Regions from separate parts of the Sphingomonas swuensis genome, predicted to be linked through region 2. Evidence: predicted binding sites of a transcription regulator. Region 2 holds the regulator's gene; each other region holds the start of a gene.
What was found. The regulator LexA, encoded in region 2, represses DNA repair genes until DNA is damaged. The targets are predictions, from matches to a motif close to GTTCCNCNCTTGTTCT.
Positions count from the first base shown of each region.

Region 1: recA (recombinase RecA) is a predicted target of LexA. The motif match lies at 4,108-4,123, and genes of this name have one in related genera.
Region 3: ABD727_RS13570 (ImuA family protein) is a predicted target of LexA. The motif match lies at 3,313-3,328, and genes of this name have one in related genera.

Region 1 covers NZ_BAABBQ010000001.1:1,202,719-1,209,962, reverse strand. The annotation lists gene ABD727_RS06005 (TadA family conjugal transfer-associated ATPase) at 1-883, shown strand, start outside; gene ABD727_RS06000 (SIMPL domain-containing protein) at 921-1,685, opposite strand; gene ABD727_RS05995 (SPFH domain-containing protein) at 2,042-2,896, shown strand; gene recA (recombinase RecA) at 2,965-4,038, opposite strand; gene ABD727_RS05985 (putative bifunctional diguanylate cyclase/phosphodiesterase) at 4,222-5,973, opposite strand; gene ABD727_RS05980 (class I SAM-dependent methyltransferase) at 6,100-6,903, shown strand; gene ABD727_RS05975 (bifunctional metallophosphatase/5'-nucleotidase) at 6,887-7,244, opposite strand, start outside.
Region 2 covers NZ_BAABBQ010000001.1:1,965,208-1,972,451, reverse strand. The annotation lists gene ABD727_RS09700 (hypothetical protein) at 1-7, opposite strand, end outside; gene ABD727_RS09695 (energy transducer TonB) at 114-959, shown strand; gene ABD727_RS09690 (energy transducer TonB) at 998-1,837, shown strand; gene lexA (transcriptional repressor LexA) at 1,927-2,592, shown strand; gene ABD727_RS09680 (anthranilate synthase component II) at 2,642-3,232, opposite strand; gene ABD727_RS09675 (hypothetical protein) at 3,371-4,033, shown strand; gene ABD727_RS09670 (peptidylprolyl isomerase) at 4,085-6,022, opposite strand; gene tpiA (triose-phosphate isomerase) at 6,142-6,885, shown strand; gene secG (preprotein translocase subunit SecG) at 6,971-7,244, shown strand, end outside.
Region 3 covers NZ_BAABBQ010000001.1:2,714,847-2,722,090, forward strand. The annotation lists gene ABD727_RS13560 (error-prone DNA polymerase) at 1-1,062, opposite strand, end outside; gene ABD727_RS13565 (DUF6504 family protein) at 1,062-2,630, opposite strand; gene ABD727_RS13570 (ImuA family protein) at 2,551-3,051, opposite strand; gene ABD727_RS13575 (hypothetical protein) at 3,370-3,885, opposite strand; gene fumC (class II fumarate hydratase) at 3,882-5,276, opposite strand; gene ABD727_RS13585 (SspB family protein) at 5,388-5,873, opposite strand; gene ABD727_RS13590 (HIT domain-containing protein) at 5,931-6,308, shown strand; gene ABD727_RS13595 (amino acid permease) at 6,396-7,244, shown strand, end outside.

The DNA of each region.
Region 1 (7,244 bases), 760 kb from region 2:
CCGCCGCGTCGACCAGACCACCCCGCTCGCCGACGCCCGCCTCCAGGACGGCAGCCGCGTCAACGTCATCATCCCGCCGCTCTCGCTTCGCGGCACCGCCATCTCGATCCGTAAGTTCTCCGAGAAGCCGATCACGCTCGACATGATGCGCGGCTTCGGGTCGATGAGCGAGAAGATGGCGACCGTGCTCAAGATCGCGGGCGCGGCGCGGATGAACATCGTCATCTCGGGCGGTACCGGCTCGGGCAAGACGACCATGCTCAATGCCCTGTCGAAGATGATCGACCCGGGCGAGCGCGTCATCACCATCGAGGACGCGGCCGAACTCCGGCTTCAGCAGCCGCACTGGCTGCCGCTCGAGACCCGCCCGCCCAATCTCGAGGGCCAGGGCGCGATCACCATCCGCGACCTCGTCATCAACGCGCTGCGTATGCGTCCCGACCGGATCATCCTCGGCGAAATCCGTGGTCAGGAGTGTTTCGACCTCCTGGCCGCGATGAACACGGGTCACGACGGCTCGATGGCCACCCTCCACTCCAACAGCCCGCGCGAGTGCCTGGCGCGTATGGAGAACATGGTCATGATGGGCGACATCAAGATTCCGAAGGAGGCGATCAGCCGGCAGATCGCCGATTCGGTCGACCTCATCGTCCAGGTGAAGCGCCTCCGCGACGGTTCGCGCCGCACGACCAACATCACCGAGGTCATCGGGATGGAGGGCGAGGTCATCGTCACCCAGGAGCTGTTCAAGTTCGAATATCTCGACGAGACCGCCGAGGGGAAGATCATCGGCGAATATCGCTCGATGGGCCTCCGCCCCTACACGCTCGACAAGGCCAAGCAGTTCGGCTTCGACCAGCCCTACCTCGAGGCCTGCCTCTAGGCCTGCCTCTAGGCGCAGACCCTTGCCTGCCGGAGGCTCAGCGCTCCATTCGGTAGACGAGGTTTAGCGAGATGCCGGTTTCGAGCTGTCCAGGCGCGACTATTCCGTCACGCAGCGGCGCTGGCGGCGGCGCTGGCGGCGCGGCTTCGGAATAGCTGACCCGGCTGGCCGTCACGACCACGTCGGTACCGCGATAGCTGGTTCCCTCTTCCATCGACAGCAATGACACCCGGCTGAAGCCCTGCGCGCGGGCATATTCGAGCGCTTCCGACTGGCCGCGGGCGAGCGCGCGCTTGCGGGCTTCGGCGCGCAATGGAAGCGGATCGGAGATCGAGAAATTGGGACCGTAGACGGTATCGGCGCCGGCGGTGGTCAGCGTGTCGAGCAGCGCGGTCAGCCGGGGAATGTCGCGCGTCTTGAGCTGGATCGAATTGCTCGCGACATAGCCGTTGAAGACCTGCCGCCCACGACCCGTCGCGGGATCGTTGACGTAATTATACTCGGGGCTGAGCTGGATGCCCTGGGTCTGGATGTCGCGCTCGCGGAGCCCGGCACGGCGGATGGTGGCGAGCAGCCGCTCGGTCTTCTCCTTATTGGCCGCGGCGGCCGCGGTCGCGGTTGGTGCCCGCGACTGGGTCCCGACGGTGATGCTCGCCTCGTCGGGCGGCGTGCGCAGGGTCTCCGCGATCTGCAGCTTGACCAGAGGGGTCGTCGCCATCTCAGCGATGGTCGATTGCGGCAGCACCTGTGCGCCGGCGATGGCGGGAAGCGGGAGAAGCAGAAGCAGGGCGGCAAGACGCATCGGAGATCCTTCGACTGTTCAAGCAGGCAACGAGCATTTGCGCGATGCTGTTCCGGCTCCTCAACAACTCCGGCTGAAGCGAGGCTTAACCCTTTGACGTTGACCGCTTGATTTACCGCTGCTCCAATCGGCGGCGAGGTTCGAATCCTCACAACGGGGAACCAGCATGAAGCGCGACATCCTTCCGATGCGGTCAGCACCAGACTGCCGGTTTCCCACTGCACCGGGTATGCAGGTGCCTGCCACGCACCACAAGCGAACGCCTTCCGCACGCCGGTCCCCCGGGACAGCGCGGGCACGGTCCTGCGAGCTTCGGGCTCCCACCGTGCCGACGTGGCGTGCGGGAGGTCAGTAGCATGACGCTGCCCCTCGCCTACCTGACCCTCGCAGCAATCGGCGGCATCGTCCTGCTGTGGCTGCTCGGCGCGCGCAGGTCGGAGACGATCTACGCTCCCGATGTCGGCCTGCTCTATCGCGACGGCCAGTTCGTGCGGGAGCTTGGACCGGGGCGGCACATGTTGTTCGACCCGGGATCGCGCATCCGGATCGTTCGGGTCAACGCCGCCCCGACAACCCTGCGGCTGGCCGAGACCACGCTCGTCTCGGCCGATCAGTTCGCCTTCAAGGTCGGCTTGTCGCCGACCGTCCGGATCACTGACGCCCGTGCCTTCCACGAAGCGCAGCCAATTGCTCCCGCCTACTCGATGAGCGGTGGAACGGTGCAGGCGGTTCGGCCTGCCATGCGCCCGACCACGGTAAGCGGCCCCCCCGACATGCAGGCGCAGCTCTCGGCGGCGGCGATCCTGGCGGCTGCGGCCATGCCGTTGAAGGAAATCATCGCCGCGCCCGCCACCCTTGCCGCGGCGGCGCGGACGGCCCTGACGGGCAGCGTGCCGGGGGTCGACGTGGTGGACGTGCTGGTCACCTCGATCACCCTTCCGCCCGAGACCCGGCGGATGTTCACCGACGTCGAACGGGCGCGGCAGGAAGCACTGGCTTCGCTCGAGCGGGCGCGCGGCGAGCAGGCTTCGCTGCGAGCGCTGGCCAATGCCGCTAGGCTGCTCGCCGACAATCCGGCGCTCGGCAATCTGCGCTTCCTGCAGACGCTCGAACAGACGCCCGGCCCCAAGACGATCGTGCTCGGCCAAGGCGGGCTGATGGCGGACGTCGGGGCTACTCGCGCGTCTCCTCGTCCCGACACCGCCGACTGAGCGAAAAAGAAAAGGAGCCCGGCCTTGCGGCCGAGCTCCCTTTCAGTTCCGACAGTGAGCGGTGACGCTCAGGCCTCGTCGTCGGCTTCCGGACCGACCATCAGCGCGTCGCCGATCTCGTCCTTGCCGCGGCGGATCGCCATCTCGATCTTGGCGGTCATCTCGGGGTTCTCGCGAAGATAGTTCTTCGAATTTTCGCGACCCTGACCAATGCGGGTGCTGTCGTAGCTGAACCAGGCACCCGACTTCTCGACCACCCCGGCCTTGACCCCGAGGTCGAGGATCTCGCCGATCTTGCTGACGCCCTCGCCGTACATGATGTCGAACTCGACCTGCTTGAACGGCGGCGCGACCTTGTTCTTCACCACCTTCACGCGGGTGGTGTTGCCGACGATATCGTCGCGGTCCTTGATCTGCCCGGTGCGGCGAATGTCGAGGCGGACCGAGGCGTAGAACTTGAGCGCGTTGCCGCCCGTCGTGGTCTCCGGATTGCCGTACATGACGCCGATCTTCATGCGCAGCTGGTTGATGAAGATCACCATGCAGCGCGAGCGGCTGATCGAGCCGGTCAGCTTGCGCAGCGACTGGCTCATCAGGCGGGCCTGGAGGCCGACGTGGCTGTCGCCCATCTCACCCTCGATCTCGGCCCTCGGCACCAGCGCGGCGACCGAATCGACCACCAGCACGTCGATCGCGTTCGAACGGACCAGCGTGTCGACGATCTCCAGTGCCTGCTCACCCGTGTCGGGCTGCGACACGATCAGCTCGTCGATGTTGACCCCGAGCTTCTTGGCATAGGCCGGATCGAGCGCATGCTCGGCGTCGACGAAGGCCGCGGTGCCGCCGGTCTTCTGCGCCTCGGCAATGGTGTGGAGCGCGAGCGTCGTCTTGCCCGAGCTTTCCGGGCCATAGATCTCGATCACGCGACCGCGCGGGAGACCACCGACGCCAAGGGCGATGTCGAGCCCGAGGCTTCCGGTCGAGATCACCTCGACTTCCATCTTGGGCTTTTCGCCCAGCTTCATCGCCGAGCCCTTGCCGAACGCCCGATCGATCTGCGCCAATGCGGCGTCGAGCGCCTTCTGCCTGTCCGTAGTCACCACATCCCCGCCCATACCGACGACCTTCAGCTGCGTTGCCATTCCCATCCCTCTCGCCGGCGGTGGCCAGATGCCTCCGCGATGGAGCGTATGTACTCTATCCGTTCCGGAGGAACAAGAGGAGAACAGCGCCATCCGGCAGCGAACGGGAGTTGGGCATGGCAAGAGTGAGCCGAGCCCGCTTACTCTAGCGGAAGCGGGAGCCCGTGCAACGGGGAATGCGGGTCAGGAGCGGCGCGACTTGCGCTTGCGGCTGCGCCAGAAGTCTAGCGCGTGGGATGCTTCGAGCGGCTTGGCGAAGAAGAACCCCTGCCCTGCGACACAGCCGAGCGCGGCCAGTGTCGTCGCGAGTTCGCGGCTCTCGACGCCTTCGGCAGTGGTCGACATGCCGAGGGCGTCGGCGAGGCTCAGCACCGCGCGGACAATCGCCACGCTGTCGGGATCGATCATCATGCCCGTGACGAAGCTGCGGTCGATCTTGAGCACGTCGATCGGGAGCCGCTGAAGATAGGCAAGACTGGAATAGCCGGTCCCGAAGTCATCCATCGCGACGGTCGCGTTGAGCGCCTTCAGCGCATCGAACACGCGGGTCGCGCGGCGCGGGTCCTGGACGATCGCGCTTTCGGTCAGTTCGAGCGTCAGCCGCTCGCCCGCCAGACCACTCGAGCGGAGCGCACCTCCGACCATTCCCGCGATGTCGTCGCGCGCAACCTGAATCGCGCTGAGGTTGACTCCGACGTAGAAGGGCAAGGTCTCGCCGGCTTCCTGGTCCCAGGAAGCGAGCGTGGTGGCGGCCTTGTGCATCGCCCAGCGGCCGAGCGTCAGGATGAGCCCGCTTTCCTCGGCGACCGGGATGAACTCGCTCGGGCTGATCTCGCCGCGGTCCTCGTGGGTCCATCGGGCGAGCGCCTCGAAGCCCGACACCTCGCCGGTCTTGAGGTCGATCAGTGGCTGGTAGAAGAGGTTGAGCGCGTCCCGGTCGAGCGCGCGACGAAGCTCGGTCTCGATCGAGAAGCGGCGGCGAGCGAGGCTGGCTTCCTTGGGCTCGTAGACCTGCGGGCGGCCCGTCGCCTTGGCCTGCTTGACCGCGAATTGCGCGTTGCGGAACAGCTCCTCCGCGTCCTGACCAGGGGCCATGATGGCGAGACCGATCGCGCATTCGACCTTGATCTCGAGCTCGCTTAGCCGGAACGGCGCGCTCATCGCGTCCTGAATCCGGCTTGCGGCCTTGAGCGCGTCGGCCATTCCGCGGCGAAGCGCGACGATGATCCCGAACTCGTTGCCGCCGGTTCGTGCCAGGCGGTCACCCGACCGCAGCGCCGAGATCAGCCGGCGGGCGAAGGTGATCAGCAACTCGTCGCCGGCAAGGCTGCCCATGCTCTCATTGATGCGGCTGAAGCGGAGCATGTCGACCACGAGCACGGCGTGCTCGGTGGCGAGGTCGCCCTCGGCCGCCTCGGGCATGCGGCCGGCCACCTCGATCATCTCGGTGAAGGCAAGGCGATTGGGAAGGCCGGTCAGGCTGTCGCGCAGCATCTCGGCGCGAAGGGTGCGCTCGGCCTGGACCTCGGCGGTGCGGTCGACCACCGACACGAGCGCACGCCGGACGGCGCCACGGGTCGGCAGCGGCGCGAGCTTCAGCCGATAGAAGCGGGCCGCGACCCCCGAATTGTCACGAAACTCGAGGTCGGGACCGACCGCGCAATCGTCGAACCAGTCGCGCAGGTGCGAGGCGATCAGCCCGTCCCCCTGAAGGCAGCTGGCGTTCATCCCCTCGAGAGTTCCGACGGTCGAGATGGTGACGGTTTCCTCGAACCGCGGATTGTAGGCGGCGATGGTGATCCGCTCTTCCTCATACTCGAGGATGGCAGCGGCGATCGGCAGGGCGGCGAGCAGCACGGGGCCGTCCGCCCAGAGGGGCGGCGCATCGTTCGGAGCGCTTCGGCGAGCGGAAGCGCGCGGTGGCGAGGCCTGCATCACGACGCCATGCGCCACGAGGCGTTAAACTTCTGTTTCATGCCGGTCGCTTTTTACGCCCGTCCCTTGCCTCGCCGGTCGGGCGCGAACAAAGGAAGCGAGGTCTACTTCCGACGAGGGTTTCCGATGCGCCGTCTTGCCTTGCTCCTCCCTGCCCTCTCACTCGCCGCCGCGGCGCCTGCCGCCCAGCCCAAGCCCGAACAGCGCGCGCTCGCCGCGGCGGTGGCGAGCTCGGCGCGGAGCGAGGCGAACCGCGCCCGCGACCGCTTTCGCAATCCGGCCGCGACGCTCGCTTTCTTCGGGGTTCGCCCGCGCCAGACGGTGGTCGAGATCTTTCCCGGCGGCGGGTGGTACAGCGAGATTCTCGCACCCTACGTACTGAACGGCGGAGGCACCTATTATGTCGCCGCGCCCGATCGCGGTCTGACAGGATTCCGGCGGTTGGCCGAGAAGAACCCGGCGCTCTACGGACGAGCTCGCCTCGCCGCCTTCCCGGTCCGTTCGGCGAGCGAGACGGGAGTTCCGGCGGGCAGCGCCGACGTCGTCCTCACCTTCCGCAACGTCCACAATTGGGCGATGGGCGACGAGCCCTACGCCGACCTCGCCTTCAAGCAGATGTTTGCGATGCTCAAGCCCGGCGGCGTGCTTGGCATCGAGGAGCACCGCCTGCCGGAGAGCGCCGATTCCGCGCGCGAGAAGTCGAGCGGCTATCTCAAGGTCTCGACCGTCCGCCGGCTTGCCGAGCAGGCGGGCTTCCGCTTCGCCGGATCGAGCGAGATCAACGCCAACCGCAAGGACAGCGCCGACTGGCCGGAAGGCGTGTGGACGCTTCCGCCGACCCTCGCCCTCAAGGACAAGGACCGCGCCCGCTACCTCGCGATCGGTGAGAGCGACCGCATGACGCTGAAGTTCGTCAAGCCCGCCCGCTGATCCGGGCGCCGGTCGGAACCGCCGGGTTCGTCGCGAGCCACGCCTCGAGCGCGTCGAGGTCGAGGCCCGCGTCGAACGGGTCGGTGCCCGAGGCGAGCACCGAATAGCCGTCGCCGCCGCTGGCGAGGAAGTTGTTGACCGTCACCCTGTAACGCCGCGCCGGGTCGATCGGGCGGCCGCCGAGCGTCATCGCGACGATCCGCTGCCCGGCCGGCCGCGAGACATCGACGCGGTAGGCGAAACCGGCCGAGGGGATCAGCAGCGAGCTGGCCTGGACCTTGCCGTTGACCTCGCGGAAGCCCTGCTCGAGCAGCGCGCCGAGCTGCGCGCCGGTCAGCGTC
Region 2 (7,244 bases):
AGCGCATGACGCGGGTCCTAGCGGGGGTCACGCGACTGCAGCCTGAACGGGGTGGACTGACCGGGACGCGCTGCTAGGCTCCCCGATGTTCAGGGTGGCGTTGCGAGGACGAGATGACGGGGGCGTGGAAGATTGCGGCGGGCGCCGCGGCGGGCGCGATGTTGGCGGGTCTGGCACCACCAACAGCACCCGAAGAGCCGAACCTCGCGAAACCGACATCGGGCTGGCAGGTCGACTTCGGCGAGCAGCGCTGCGTCGCGATGCGCGAATATGCGCTGGGCGAACGCAAGGTTCTGGTGGCGCTCGAGCCCGATCCCGCCAACGACGGTGCGCGCCTGCTTTTCCGGGTGCCGCTAGCCGCGAGCGCCAAGCCGGTCTTCGGCTGGAGCGAGGCCAAGGTGACCGCGGACGGGAAGGCGATCAGCAAGTTCGTCAGCAGCGCCCCGTCGGCCAAGGAAGGGCAGTTGTTCGTCGCCGGCTGGAGCGCCGACACGCTTCCCTCGGCGCCGCCGCTCGCGACGCTCGGTGAGGTCGGGATCGAGAGCAAGGCGCTGACCGGCCGCTTCCCGCTGACGGGCATGGCCAAGATCGACGTGCTGCTTCGCGAGTGCAATCGCGGCCTGCTCGAGAGCTGGGGGATGAGCAAGGCGGTGCAGGCCGAGGTGACCCGCTGGCCGACGCTCAAGGTGCCGGCGGGGCGGCTGTTCAACTATACAGACTATCCGACGGTGGCGATGATCCTTCGCCAGCAGGGCGACGTCCGGACCCGGCTCAGCATCAACGAGAAGGGCCGGGTGACGGATTGCAAGATCCGCTATTCGAGCGGGTTCGACCTGCTCGACAGCGCGACCTGTCGCGGGCTGATCCAGCGCGGGCGCTACGAGCCGGCGCTGGGCAAGGACGGGAAGCCGATGCCGGCGCTGGCCTTCCAGTCGGTGCGCTGGGTGATGCCGGACTGATGGTGGACGGTGGCGAGGGAAGGTCGGGGACGACGATGATGGCGAGATGCAACACCGTCGGCCTGCTGATGGCCGCTGCGACGGTTGCGACGGCGGCCGAGGCCAAGCCGCTCGAGCTTCGCGGGCAGCCGACGGGCTCGTGGACCATCGACTTCGCCGAGGAGCGCTGCGTCGCCCTTCGCGAATATGGCGCCGGGGACAGCAAGCTGCTCCTCGCCTTCGAGCCGGCGCCGCACGGCAAGGACATGACCGTCATCCTGCGCCTGCCGGTGAACGCGCCGCTGGAGAAGGCGATGCGTGTCGATCGTGGCGCGGGGCAGCTAGCGCTCAACGGCAAGAGGATTTCCGACCATCTGGTCTCCCGCCGCCCGGCCGACCCAGGTCTGCTGATCAGCAGCACCTACCGCCCCGCCGAGAGCGAGGCGCCGGCGCTGGACCAGCTCGTCAGCCTCGAGATGCGGTCGGCGAGCGTCGATGCGCGACTGCCACTGTCCGGGATGACAAATCTGGCGCCAGTCCTGGCCAAGTGCAACCAGTCGCTGCTGGCCTCCTTCGGCCTCGCGGAGGCCGATCAGCAGCGGCTTGCACGCTGGCCCGAGTCCAAGGCGCCGATCGTCTCCTACATCGACGATGGGGATTACCCGGCGGATGCGATCCGAAACGAGGAGCAGGGACGTGTGCTGGTCCGCTTCTGGGTCTCGGCGGAAGGGCTGGCGACGAGCTGCGCGGTCCGCCAGAGCAGCGGCTCGGCCCTGCTCGACCGGACGACCTGCGAGATACTGCAACGGCGGGCGCGGTTCGATCCGGCGCGCGACAAGGCGGGGGCTGCGATGGCGGCGCCCTCCTTCGCGGAGATCCGCTGGGTCATTCCACGCTGAGCGGACGCGGAGAGAAATGGGTTGACGGCAACCGAAACGTTCCTTAGACGTTCTCCGTCTGTTCACTGTGCTTCCAGGGGGAGCTTGCCATGCTCACGGCCAAGCAACGCGAACTTCTGACCTATATCGACGACCGGCTGCGTGCGACCGGGGTGAGCCCGAGCTTCGACGAGATGCGCGCGGCGCTCGACCTCAAGAGCAAGTCGGGAGTCCATCGGCTGATCAGCGCGCTGGAAGAGCGGCAGTTCATCCGCCGCCTGCCGAATCGCGCGCGGGCACTGGAAGTGATGCGCTCGCCCGACGGCGGCGGCGTGGCGGCCGCGGCGCACCAGGCGGGGTCGGCGATGCCGCGGCCGGTGGTGGTCGCCAACGACACGATGGAAATCCCGATGGCCGGGCGGATCGCGGCTGGAACCCCGATCGAGGCGCTTCAGGGCAATGACAGCTTCGCGGTGCCCGCCGCTTTGCTCGGCCCGGGCGAGCATTACGCGCTCGAGGTGTCGGGGGACTCGATGGTCGAGGAGGGGATTCTCGACGGCGACTATGTGCTGATCCGCAAGTCGGACACGGCACGCGAGGGCGAGATCGTGGTCGCGCTGATCGATGACGAGGAAGCGACCCTCAAGACCTTCCGCCGCGAAGGCTCGATGATCCGGCTCGATCCCGCCAACCGCGCCTACGAGCCGCAGCGCTACGAGCCGCGCCGGGTGAAGGTGCAGGGCAAGCTCGCCGGGTTGATCCGCCGCTACCATTGATTGAAGGGCGGCTACCGGCGGAAGCGCCGGCGCTGCAAGCCACGGGACTTTAGCTTTGCCGGGCCTCTTCCAGGAAGCGGCCGAGCAGGGTGAGGCCGTGCTCCGAGGCGACGCTCTCGGGATGGAATTGCACGCCGTGGATCGGCGCCGAGCGGTGGCGCAGGCCCTGGATGGTGCCGTCGCTGCCATGCGCGGTCGCGAGCAGCGGTTCGGGCAAATGCTCGGCGACAAGGCTGTGATAGCGGGTGACCGTCAGCGGGGAGGGCAGGCCGGCGAAGAGCCCGCTGCCGTCGTGGTGGATCGGATCGGTCTTGCCGTGCACCGGCGCCGCCCGGACGATCCGTGCGCCTGCGGCCAAGGCGATGGCCTGGTGGCCGAGGCAGACTCCGAGCAGCGGCTTGCCCGTCTCGAGGCAGGCGGCGGCGAGCGGCACCGAGATTCCGGCCTCCTCGGGGCGGCCAGGCCCGGGCGAGATCAGAAGCGGTCCGTCATGCGCCAGTGCATCGGATACGGTGATCTCGGTCGAGCGCACCACCGCCACCTCGGCGCCCAGTTGGCGCAGATAGTCGACCAGCGTGAAGGTGAAGCTGTCGACATTGTCGATGACGAGGACCGCGGGCACCGCCTTGCTGTGGGTCAAGTGCGGCGGGAAGGGAAGCGTCGTCTCACGGTGGGAGCAGGACAGTAGGGGGGCGGGAGGAGTAGGTCCGGTGAGCCTCTCGCGGGGCGCCCCGAAAAGGCGTATGATGCGGGTCGCACGACATTGGAGGATGATGCCATGAGTCGAGTGCGAACCTTGCTGACCCTGACCCTTTGCGGGCTCGTCGGCCTGACGGTCCCGCTGGATGCCGCGGGGGCCAAGTCCAAGACCATCGGAGCTCCCAATTTCGAGAAGGGAGAGTTCAGGCCCGATCGCTGGGCCTTCGCCCGAGACTGGGAGGAGATGCGGCTGGCGCAGGCCGGCAGCTATGGCGACGCGCTCCGCTTCGCCGAGTGCGTCCGGCGCTTCGACCCGGGCATCGCCGCCGAGGTGATGGCGCGGCCGCTCGCCGACCCGGCGCAGCGGACCGACCTCGTCAGGATCGCGCAGCAGTATCGCGGTTGCGGCATGCGGGTGGCGGTGCCGGCCATGCTGGTCCGGGCGGCCTTCGCCGAAGTCGGCCTGCGCGGCGCCACGGGCATGGGCGCACCGGGCTCGGTCGGTGTCCCGGCGCAGATCCGCGATTTCCCGGTGGCGGCGCTCGCCGGATGCCAGCTGCAGGAAGCGCCGGCGCTGGCGATGGCGCTGCTCGCCACTCGGCCGGGAGGAAGCGAGGAGGAAGCGGCGGCGCAGCGGCTGGTCGAGCAGACGCCGCGCTGCGGCGCGCTCGCCCGCGGTTCGATCACGCCGACCGCGGCGCGGCTTGCCGTCATCCAGGCGGCTGCGATGCAACGCCGCTGAGCGGCGGGTCGCAGCGGGCGGCGACATGGTCGCCCGCTGCAGTCGCCGTGATCAGCTGCCCTGCAGGATGCGCTGGCGGGCGGCCTTGATCGCGTCCTCGTTGCGGGTGACCCCGAGCTCCTTCTGAGCCGCCGAAAGCCACTGGACGGCGAGTTCCTCGGCGACCGCACGGTTGAGGACGGTCAGCTGCTGCGCGATCAGGGTCGGGTTGGAGGTGGCGTCGCCCTGGGTCACCCGGTCGAGCTTGACGAGGTAGATGCCCGACGGGCCTGCCGCACGCTGGGCCTTGCCCGGCGTGAGGGTGAACAGGATGCGGAGCGGCGGCGGGACCTCCTGGCCCTGCTGCGCGAACTGCGACAGCGCGCCGCGGCGAAGGTCGATCCCCTCAGGAGCGCGGATGCCGCTGATCCCGGCCGAGCGGACCGCATCGGCCAGCGAGCCGCCACGCGCGGCCGTCTGGAGGATGGTGGTCGCGGCGGCGTTGGCGCGATCGGCGGCGCGCTTGGCGATGAAGTCGGTGCGGACCTGCGCCGCGACGCGGGCGAAGGGCGCCGGTGCAGCGGGGATCACGTCGGTCACGTCGAGGAGGGCGTAGCCACCCTCGTTCGGGAGCGACTCGACCACCGGATCGTCGTCAACGCCGAGATCGAAGCCGAAGGCGGGCATTCCGGCATAGTCGGTGGGCAGCTTGAAGTCGGGCTGGTCGACCGCGATCCCGCTGCGGGTCAGCGCCGGGGTGACGACCACCGGGAGGCGATTGGCCTGCGCCACTTCCTCGAAGGTGCGGCCCTCGCCGAGCTGGTCCTCGACCTTGCCGACGAGGTCGGCGAGCGCTTCCTTGCGCTTGTCGACGGTGAGCTTGGCGACGATCTCGGAGCGGGCCTGGTCGAGCGAGCGGCCGGTCGCGGTCGAGATGCTCTCGACCTTGATGACGTCGAAGCCGGTGCTCGACTGGACGGGGCCGACGACGGTCCCGGCGGGGGCGGAGAAGACCTGGGCGGCGACCGCCTCGCCGGCGAGCGCGGCGAGCTGCTGGCGGCTCTGCGGCCCGAGGCTGACGTCGGCGGCCGAGAAGCCGGCGGGCGCCGCGGCCGCGGCGAAGTTGGCGGCGCCGGCCTTGGCGCGGGCGGCGATCCCGGCGGCGGCGGCCTGATCGGGAAGCGAGGCGCGCGACAGGACGCGGGTCTGCGAGCCGCCGTAGGTCGCCTGGTTGGCCTGGTAGTAGGCCGCGACTTCCTGCTCGGTCGGGGCGATGGCCCCGAGCTGCGCCTCGGTCAGGCGGGCAATGCGGAGCACCCGCCGCTCGGGGATCGTGTAGCGCGCCGCATTCTGGCGGTAGAAGGCGTCGAGCTCCTGCGGGGTCGGTGCAGCGCCGCCGGTGAAGGCCGCGAAGGGCAGCAGGCCGAGCTCGCCCTCGCGGCGCTCGAGCAGCAGGTTGGCGTAGGGACGCGCGAAGCTCTGGCCGAGGCGGGCGTTGGCGGCGACCGGGGTCAGGACCAGCCGCTGCAGAAGGGCGGTCTCGATCTCGCGGCGAAGCTGGGCGTCGGTGATACGCTGCTGCTGGAGGAAACCCTGATAGGCTTCCTCGCTGAAGCGTCCGTCGAGGCCCTGGACGCCGGGCAGCTTGACGATCTCGGCGTCGACCAGCTTCTTCGAGACGGTGAAGCCATGCTTGCGCGCATAGGCCCACAAGGTCCGCTCCTGGATCAGGCTGTTGACGACCGCGTCGAAGTCGCCGGCGAGATCGGCGTAGGTCGCCTGCGGGTTCTGCTGGCGGAGCTGGGCGAGCCGGCGCTGCATCGCGAAGTCGAGCTCGGCCGCGGTCAGCTCGGCGTCGCCGACCTTGGCCAGCGTGTTCTGCGGCAAGGAGCCACCCGAGCGCAGGTTCGAAATGTCCGACACCGCGAAGCTGGCGAGGATCAGCAGCAGGAAGAGGATCAGGATGCCGGTGCCGATCTTCGACTTGGACAGGCGGCGGAAAGACTTCATGTGCGGGGACGATCCTGATCGTGGAACAGCGTGGGAAGGCGCTTTAGGGGCGCTGCCGTCTGGCTTCAAGCGGAGCGCCTTGCTAGGCGCCGCGGCGACAACGCGGAGTGAACGACAAGATGGTCAAGCTGATCGCCGGCAACTGGAAGATGCACGGAACGGCGGACAGCCTGGCCGAAGTGCGGGCGATCGCCGAATGGGCGCGCAAGTTCGAAGGCGGGGTCGAGGTCGCGCTGTGTCTTCCGGCGACCCTCATTCACCGCGCTGCCGAAGCGGTACCGGGCTTCACCATCGGGGCGCAGGACCTGCACCACATGGAAAAGGGCGCGCACACCGGGGACATCTGCGCCGCGATGCTCCACGACGCCGGCGCGAGCATGGTAATCGTCGGGCACAGCGAGCGGCGCGAGGCGCACCGCGAGGCCGATGCCGACGTTCGGGCGAAGGCCGAGGCCGGATTGGCCGCCGGGCTCAAGGTCATCCTGTGCGTGGGCGAAAGCCTCGAGGTGCGCGAGGCCGGGCGGGCGGAGCAGACGGTCGCGGCGCAGGTCGACGCATCGCTTCCCCGGACTGCGGTCGATCCAGCCGTCTTCTCGGTCGCCTACGAGCCGATCTGGGCGATCGGGACCGGCAAGGTCGCCGAGCCGATCGACATCGAGGAAATGCACCGGGCGATCCGCGAGCGGCTGGTCTCGGCCTATGGCGAGGCGGGCACGGGCGTCCGCATTCTCTACGGCGGTTCGGTCAAGGCGAGCAACGCGGCCGAGATCTTCGCGGTGCGCGAAGTCGGGGGCGCGCTGGTCGGCGGGGCAAGCCTGACCGCGGCGGACTTCCTCCCGATCGTCGAGGCCGGCGCGGCCTGATCAAATCGGGTGCGGCGTTGATGTTTGGCACGGCGCTCGCTAAGTGCGCGCCACGCAAATTCCTGCTCTTTCCTGAAAGTCGCCGATGTTCGCCTTCCTGCTCATCGTCCAGAGCCTCGTCACGCTCGGCCTGATCGTCGTCATCCTGCTGCAGCGGTCGGAAGGCGGCGGACTGGGCGTCGGCGGCTCGTCGGCCGGCTTCATGACGGCGCGCGGCGCGGCGGACTTCCTGACCCGCGCGACCGCAGTGCTCGGCGGACTGTTCGTGGTGCTGTGCATCCTGCTGGCGGCGATCGCCGGCACCCGCGACGGGCAGAAGGTCGATGCGAGCATCGCCAACCAGCCGATCCAGCAGGCGC
Region 3 (7,244 bases), 750 kb from region 2:
GGGAATACCATCCGGATAGCGGTCGGCCGCGCCTTGCCAGGTGAGGTGGAACAGCTGTTCCTGCGGGGTGCGGCCCTCGGGCACGCTCTCGCGTGGATATTCGTACTTGAGTTCGTCGAGGCTGAAGTCGAGCGCGTCGGCGAAGTCGCGGGTCGCGGCGAGCGCGTGCGGCCAGCGCTCGAACAACCGCGCCATCTCCTCCGGAGACTTGAGGTGCCGCTCGGCATTGGCGTGGAGCCGGAGCCCGGCGCTCGCCAGCGTCACCTTTTCGCGGATGCAGGTCAGGACATCCTGCAGCGGGCGCTTGTGGCGGGCATGGTAATGGACGTCGTTGGTGGCAAGGATGGTCCCGCCGATGCTCGCCGCGATCCGGTCGAGCCGCTCGATCCGCGCGAGGTCGTCCCCGCGGTAGAGATGCGTCGCGGCGACATGGCGGAGTCCGGGCAGCGCCGAGCGGATTGCAGGAAGCTGCGCCTCGAAGACGTCGAGGTCCTCGCCCGGCCATGCGATGAAGGCGATTCCCTCGGCATGGTCGGCGACATCGGCGAGTGTCAGCACGCACTCCCCCTTCTCCGCCCTCCCCTGCCCCAGGCTGAGCAGCCGCGACAGCCGGGCATAGCCTTCCCGGTCGCGCGGGTAGGCGAGAAGGTGGATGCTCTCTTCCCCCCTCTCGCTTGCGGGAGGCGCCGGGGGAGGGGTTGCCGGAACCAGCCGCAACAGGCCCTCCCCTTCGGCGCCGCGCGCCTCTTCCCCTCCCGTGGGCGGGGGAGGGTCAGCAACATCCACCACCAGCCGCGCGCCGATCAGTGGCCTCAATCCGGCGCCCTTGCAGGCGCTGTGCATCCGTACGACCCCGGCCAAGCTGTTCCAGTCGGCCACCCCGATCGCGTCCATCCCCTGCTCGAGCGCGGTCAGCACCAGCTCGATCGAATCCGACGCCCCGCGAAGGAAGCTGAACGGCGTCGTCACCCCCAATTCGACGAACGGTGCCTTGGGGATGAAGGGCGCCGGCCCATCCTCGCGGACCAGCTTTCGGCGGGCGAAGCCTTCCTGTTCGGGCATCAGTCGAACAGCCCGTGGACGAACCAGCAGGGCGCGCCGCCGCGGCCATCGTCGACCAGCCCCTCGCGGAAGATCCAGAAGCGTCGGCCCTCGCCGTCCTCGACCCGGTAATAGTCGCGCAGCCGGGCGGTCGAGGCCGAGCGCCACCACTCCGGGGCCACACGTCGAGGTCCCTGAGCCCGGGCGATGTCGTGCACCTTGCGCCGCCACACGAACCGCCGCGGCAGCCCTTCGGGAGTGGCGTAGATGACCGCGATGGCCTCGGGGGAATCGAGCAGTCGGGCGGGGACCTGCTCCCCCTCCCGCCTGCGGGAAGAAATTCGCTTGTCCGCGACGACAGGCTTTCCCGCAATCGCGAGGGGAGTATCGATCCCCTCGCGCCAGCCCGCCGCACGTTCGGGCAGGTGGCTCTCGACCGCCACCGGCACCCGCACCTTGGCCGGGCCCAGTCGGACGCTCAGCCGGTCGATCAGCGCCGCGACCGCCATCTCGCCCGAAGGTTCGCCGACCAGCGCTTCCTGCGCCGAGTCGAGCCGCTCCCACCAGCGCACCTCGAGCAGGAAGGCGTCGATCCCGAAGCCGGGGTCGAGCCCGACCCGCTCCAGCACGCCGCCGAGCAGCCGGTGGAGATGGCCCGGCTCGCGCGTGGGGATCGAGGTTGAGACCTGGACCTCGCTGGTGGTCCCGTCGACCCGAAAGGCGGTCAGGAACAGGTGGCGCGCGCCGAGCTTGCGGCGCTCCAGCTCGGCCGCGAGCCTCGGCACCAGCAGGTTCAGCGCCTGCGCTCCCGCCTCGGGATGAACCACCGGCTCCTTGATCGGAAGCAGCGCCCGCGGCGGCGGGTCGTCGGGCAGCGGGGTCAGCGGCTCCGGCCGGCGGCCAAGCGCCCGATCGAGCGCGTCGAGCGGATGCGCGTCCTTGGGAAAGCGTCGCGCCAGCGCCTTGCGCGGAACACCGGCGAGGTCGCCGACGGTCTTGAGCCCGAGCCGGACCAGAGTCTGGGTAGCGAGCGGGCTGAGCCGAAGGGCCGACACCGGCAGCGGGGCGAGCAGTTGGGCGAGCCGGTCGACCGTGGCGGTGCGGACCTCCGGCTCGTAGCGCGCCAGCGCCCAGGCCGCTCCGGCGGTGGGCGCGATCGCCGCTCGCGCGCTCACCCCCATGGCGGCGAAGCGGGCTTCCATGTCGGAGATCAGCGCCCGCTCGCCGCCGAACAGGTGCGCCACCCCGCTGACGTCGAGCCGCAACGCGTCGCTTCCGTCGTCCTCGACCAGCGGCGACCAGCGTGACGCCCAGCGCGCCGCCGCGCGAAGCCAGGCGGTCTCGCCGGCGACGTCGGCTGCCTCGGCCTCGAGTCCGGGGTCGAGCGCCCGGGCGTCGGTCAGCCTTGATCCGACACGTGCCCCGCGCTCGCGCGCAGTCAGAGTGACGGCATGGATCAGCGGCCCGTGCCGTCCCTCGACGGTGAGGACCAGCGGCCGCGCCGCCGCCTCAGCCGGTGCGCCGCTGAGACTCGCCCAGCGCTCGATCGCCAGGTTCGGCAGCCACAGCGAGCAGATCCGCCGGGTCATGCCCGACCACCCACGAGGCCGGTGCCCGCCGTCGCGAGCGGAACAGCTCGGCGGCCCAGCGTGGGCTGCCCGGGGCCTTGGGATCGAATGGGTGGACGGCGCTCGGCGCACTCGCCAGCCGCCAGCGCTCGCGCGCGCCGCTGAGCCCGGCATGGCCGCCCGGACGGACCAGCCAGCAGGAAACCCCCATCCGCTCCGCCGCCACTGCCAGCCGGCGGGTGGCGGTGAAGTCGAGCGCCTGAGGATCGCCCCATATCTCGCCCACGACCCCGCTCAGCGCCGAACATCGGAGGCCCTCCTCCATCGCCCACAGCGCGGACTTGGCGTCCTTCGCCTCGACATGGATGAGCTGGTCGGCAAGCCGACCGATCCCGGCCGCATGGACCCGCCCGCCCTCGAGGATCGCCATCCGCTCCTGCACCCAAAGCAGGGGACCCGAAGTGCCGAGTTGGGCCAGGACGAACCCGCTCCATCCCCCATCGCGCGGGGATGAGGGGAAGAGTTCGGACAGGATCGGCTCGCCTGCGAACGCGGAAGCCCCACTGCTGGCCGGCTCGACCGGACGTGCCGGAGGAGGCACCGCGCCCCGGCCTTTGCCGGGAAACGACACCTCTTCAGCCGCACGGCTTCCGCCGCCGGCGACCAGGCGAAACCTTGGATCCACACGACTCACAACGCTGATGTTCTGCTTTTGTTCTTATTCGCGCGACTCCGTGAACGGAGTCAACGGGGCGACTCGTCAGCCCCTGGAAAGCAGCGCCGCTTCCTCGCGGCATACCGCTTCGGCGAAGCGCGCGACCGGTCGGAGGGTGGGGCTTGTGCCGCGCATCGCATAGTCCCCCGCGTCGGCCAGGCAATTGGCCACGGCCGATGCGACGATCCGGCGGAATGCGACAGCGGGCTCGCCCGTCCGCCCAAGTGCCGCAAGCTGCGCCGCGTCGAGCGGCAGCAGCTCGGCCGAAGGCAGCAGGTCCAGCCTGCGCCCGGCAAGGTTGAGTTGCGCCCCGATCCCCCGGTGGTTGGCCGCGATCCGGCGAGCCAGGGTTGCAACCGTCGGTGCCCGCCGCTCCGCAAGCTCGGCCGCGCGCACCAGCAGCAGGCTGCGCGACGCACTCACCGCCATGTAATCGGCCGCGGTCGCCACCGGCCGCTCGGGCTCTACTACCATCGGCGGCCGCGCCGGTTCGCGAACCGGCGGCCGGGTCGCGCAACCCGCGAGCAGCGCAACTCCGACGAGAGTGACCGCGAGCCTCACCGCCCGATCATCGCCTCCGGCCGAACGACCCGGTCGAAGGTCTCGGCATCGACCAGCCCGAGCTCGAGCCCGGCTTCCTTGAGGCTCTGTCCCTTCTTGTGGGCATGCTTGGCGATGCTCGCGGCATTGTCGTAGCCGATCTCGGGCGCGAGCGCGGTGACCAGCATCAGGCTGCGCGCCACGAGCTCGCGGATATGCTCCTCGTTGGCGGTCATCCCCTCGACACAGCGCTCGGCGAAGCTGACCATCGACACCGACAGGAGCTCGACCGAACGAAGCACGTTCGATCCGATCAGCGGCATGAAGACGTTGAGCTCGAAGTGGCCCTGCATCCCGCCGATCGTCAGTGCCTGGCCGTTGCCGACCACCTGCGCGCAGACCATCGTCAGGCTCTCGACCTGGGTTGGATTGACCTTGCCGGGCATGATCGAGCTGCCCGGCTCATTCTCGGGCAGGCTGAGTTCGCCAAGGCCCGAGCGCGGGCCCGACCCGAGGAAGCGAATGTCGTTGCCGATCTTGTTCAGCGCCACGGCCAGCGTGACGAGCGCGCCGTGGAAGAAGACGAGGCCGTCACGCGCCGCCATCTCGGCGAACTTGTTGGGCGCGGGGTGGAAGGCGCTGCCGGCGATGTCGCTGATCGCCGCGCACATGTCCTCGGCCCAGCCTTCGGGCGCGTTGAGGCCGGTGCCGACCGCGGTACCGCCAATGGCGAGCTTCCGAAGGTTGCCCTCGAGCGCACCCTCGATGCGCGCGCGGCAGCTCCTCAGCTGCGCGGCATAGCCAGAGAATTCCTGGCCAAGCGTCAGCGGGGTCGCGTCCTGGGTATGGGTGCGGCCGATCTTGACGATATGGTCCCACTCGGCCGTCTTGGCTTCGAGGGCAGTCGTCAGCCGCTCGAGTGCCGGATAGAGCTGCTGCTCGGCGGCGAGCACCGCCGCGACGTGGAGTGCGGTCGGGAAGCTGTCGTTCGAGCTCTGGCTCTTGTTGACATGGTCGTTGGGGTGGACCGGACTCTTGCCGCCGCGGGCGCCGCTCAGCGCCTCGTTGGCAAGCCCGGCGATCACCTCATTGACGTTCATGTTGGTCTGGGTGCCGCTTCCGGTCTGCCAGATCGAAAGAGGAAATTGATCGTCATGGCGACCAGCGATGATCGCCGCCGCCGCCGTCTCCATCGCATCGGCGAGCGTGCCGTCGAGCCCGTGCCTGCGGTTCACCCGTGCCGCCGCCTGCTTCACGATCGCCTGCGCGTGGACCAGCCCGAGCGGCATCCGCTCACGCTCGCCGAACGGGAAGTTGCCGAGGCTGCGCTGGGTCTGAGCGCCCCAGTAGCAGTCGGCAGGAACCTCGATCGGTCCGAAGCTGTCGGTCTCGGTGCGGGTAGCCTGGCTCATTTTCCTCCGTCACCCCGGGCGTGGCCGGAGTCTGCCTGTTCTTCAGTCAGGCGGTGCTAAAGAGGAAGGCGGACCCTGGATCAAGCCCGGGGTGACGACCTGAACCGGTCGTTACTTCTTCCGCGTGAAGTCCACCGAGACGACGTTGGACCCGTCCTCGGCCGGCCGCACCGACGGGCCGTCATTCTCGGGCACGTCATGCTCCTCGTGCCCCTCGTTCTCGGCGCCGTTGGCCTGGAACTTGAGGCTGAAGTCGACCGCCGGGTCGACGAAGTCGGTGACCGCCGCGAAGGGCACCCGAAGCGTCGAGGGTACTCCGCCGAAGCTGAGGCCGACCGTGAAATAGTCGGGCGCGACGTGAAGGTCCCAGAAGCGGTGCTGGATGACGATGGTCATCTCGTCGGGAAAGCGCTGGGCGAGATGCTTGGGGATCTCGACGCCGGCCATCCGGGTCCGGAAGGTGATGTAGAAATGATGTCCGCCGGGCAGACCGCCGGTCTTCTCGACCGTCGTCAGCACGCGCCCGACGACGTCGCGCAGCGCCTCCTGAACGATCTCGTCGTAAGGAATCAGGCTCTCATTGCTCTCGTCGGACATGGCTCGCCCGTGGTAGCGGGGTCGCTAAGAGGGTCAACCCGGGGAATCTCGTCAACCATGCCGATCGATCATCACCAGCCGTACGACGACAGCAACATCTTTGCCCGTATTCTCCGCGGGGAACTGCCTGCGACAAAGGTGCTGGAGACCGAGCACAGCCTCGCCCTTCACGACATCAACCCGCTGGCACCCGTGCATGTGCTGGTGATCCCCAAGGGAGCCTATGTCAGCTGGGACGACTTCGCCGCCAACGCGTCCGAGGCCGAGATCGCCGACTTCGTCCGGGCGATCGGCGAGACCGCGCGGAAGGTCGGGGCCGAGCCGCAAGGCTATCGAATGCTCGCCAACACCGGCAAGCGCGCCGGCCAGGAGGTTCCGCACCTCCACGTCCACCTGTTCGGCGGCCAGCCGCTCGGACCGATGCTGGCACGCTGAGCCTCTTGTGACAGAGGGATTGCACCGGGAGAACTAGCCGCTAGGCTCCCGCGCAATCTCAGTATCCAAGTTCTCGGGGGAGCCTTCATGGCCAGTGTCGCGCCAAAGAAGAGTTTGATCGGGCGAATGTTCGCCCGCAAGTCGATTGCACAGGTCCAGCAGGAGTCCGCGTCGAGCGAACTCAAGCGGACCCTGGGCAAGTGGAACCTGCTGCTGCTCGGCGTCGGCTGCATCATCGGCGCGGGCATCTTCGTCCGCACCGGAAGCGCCGCGGCGCTTCATGCCGGACCGGCCGTGCTGCTGTCCTTCGTCGTCGCCGGCATCGTCTGCGCCTTCGCCGGCCTTTGCTACGCCGAGCTCTCCTCGACGCTCCCGGTCTCCGGTTCGGCCTACACCTACGGCTACACCACGCTGGGCGAGTTCGTGGCCTGGATCATGGGTGCGCTGCTGCTTCTCGAATATGGTCTCGCGGCATCGGTCGTTGCGGTTGGCTGGGGCGGATATGTGGTCAGCCTCTTGGCCGACTTCGGCCTCGTCATCCCGCCGCAGTTCACTGGTCCGGCCGGCTACACGCTGATGCGTGACGGCGCGCCGGTGCTGATCAACGGCGCCACTGTCACCACCCTGTTCAACCTGCCCGCCTTCCTCATCTGCCTCGCCCTCTCGGTGCTGCTGGTGGTCGGCGTGTCGGAATCGGCCAAGGTCAACAACGCCATCGTCGCGATCAAGGTCAGCGTGCTGGTCGCCTTCATCGTCGTCGGCGGCCTCATCGTCCTCTCGAACTTCGGCGATCTGGTGGCCAAGAACTGGACCCCGTTCATTCCGGAGAACACCGGCGACGGCCAGTTCGGCGTCGACGGCATCATGCGCGCCGCCTCGATCGTCTTCTTCGCCTACATCGGCTTCGAGGCCGTTTCGACCGCGGGTCAGGAAGCC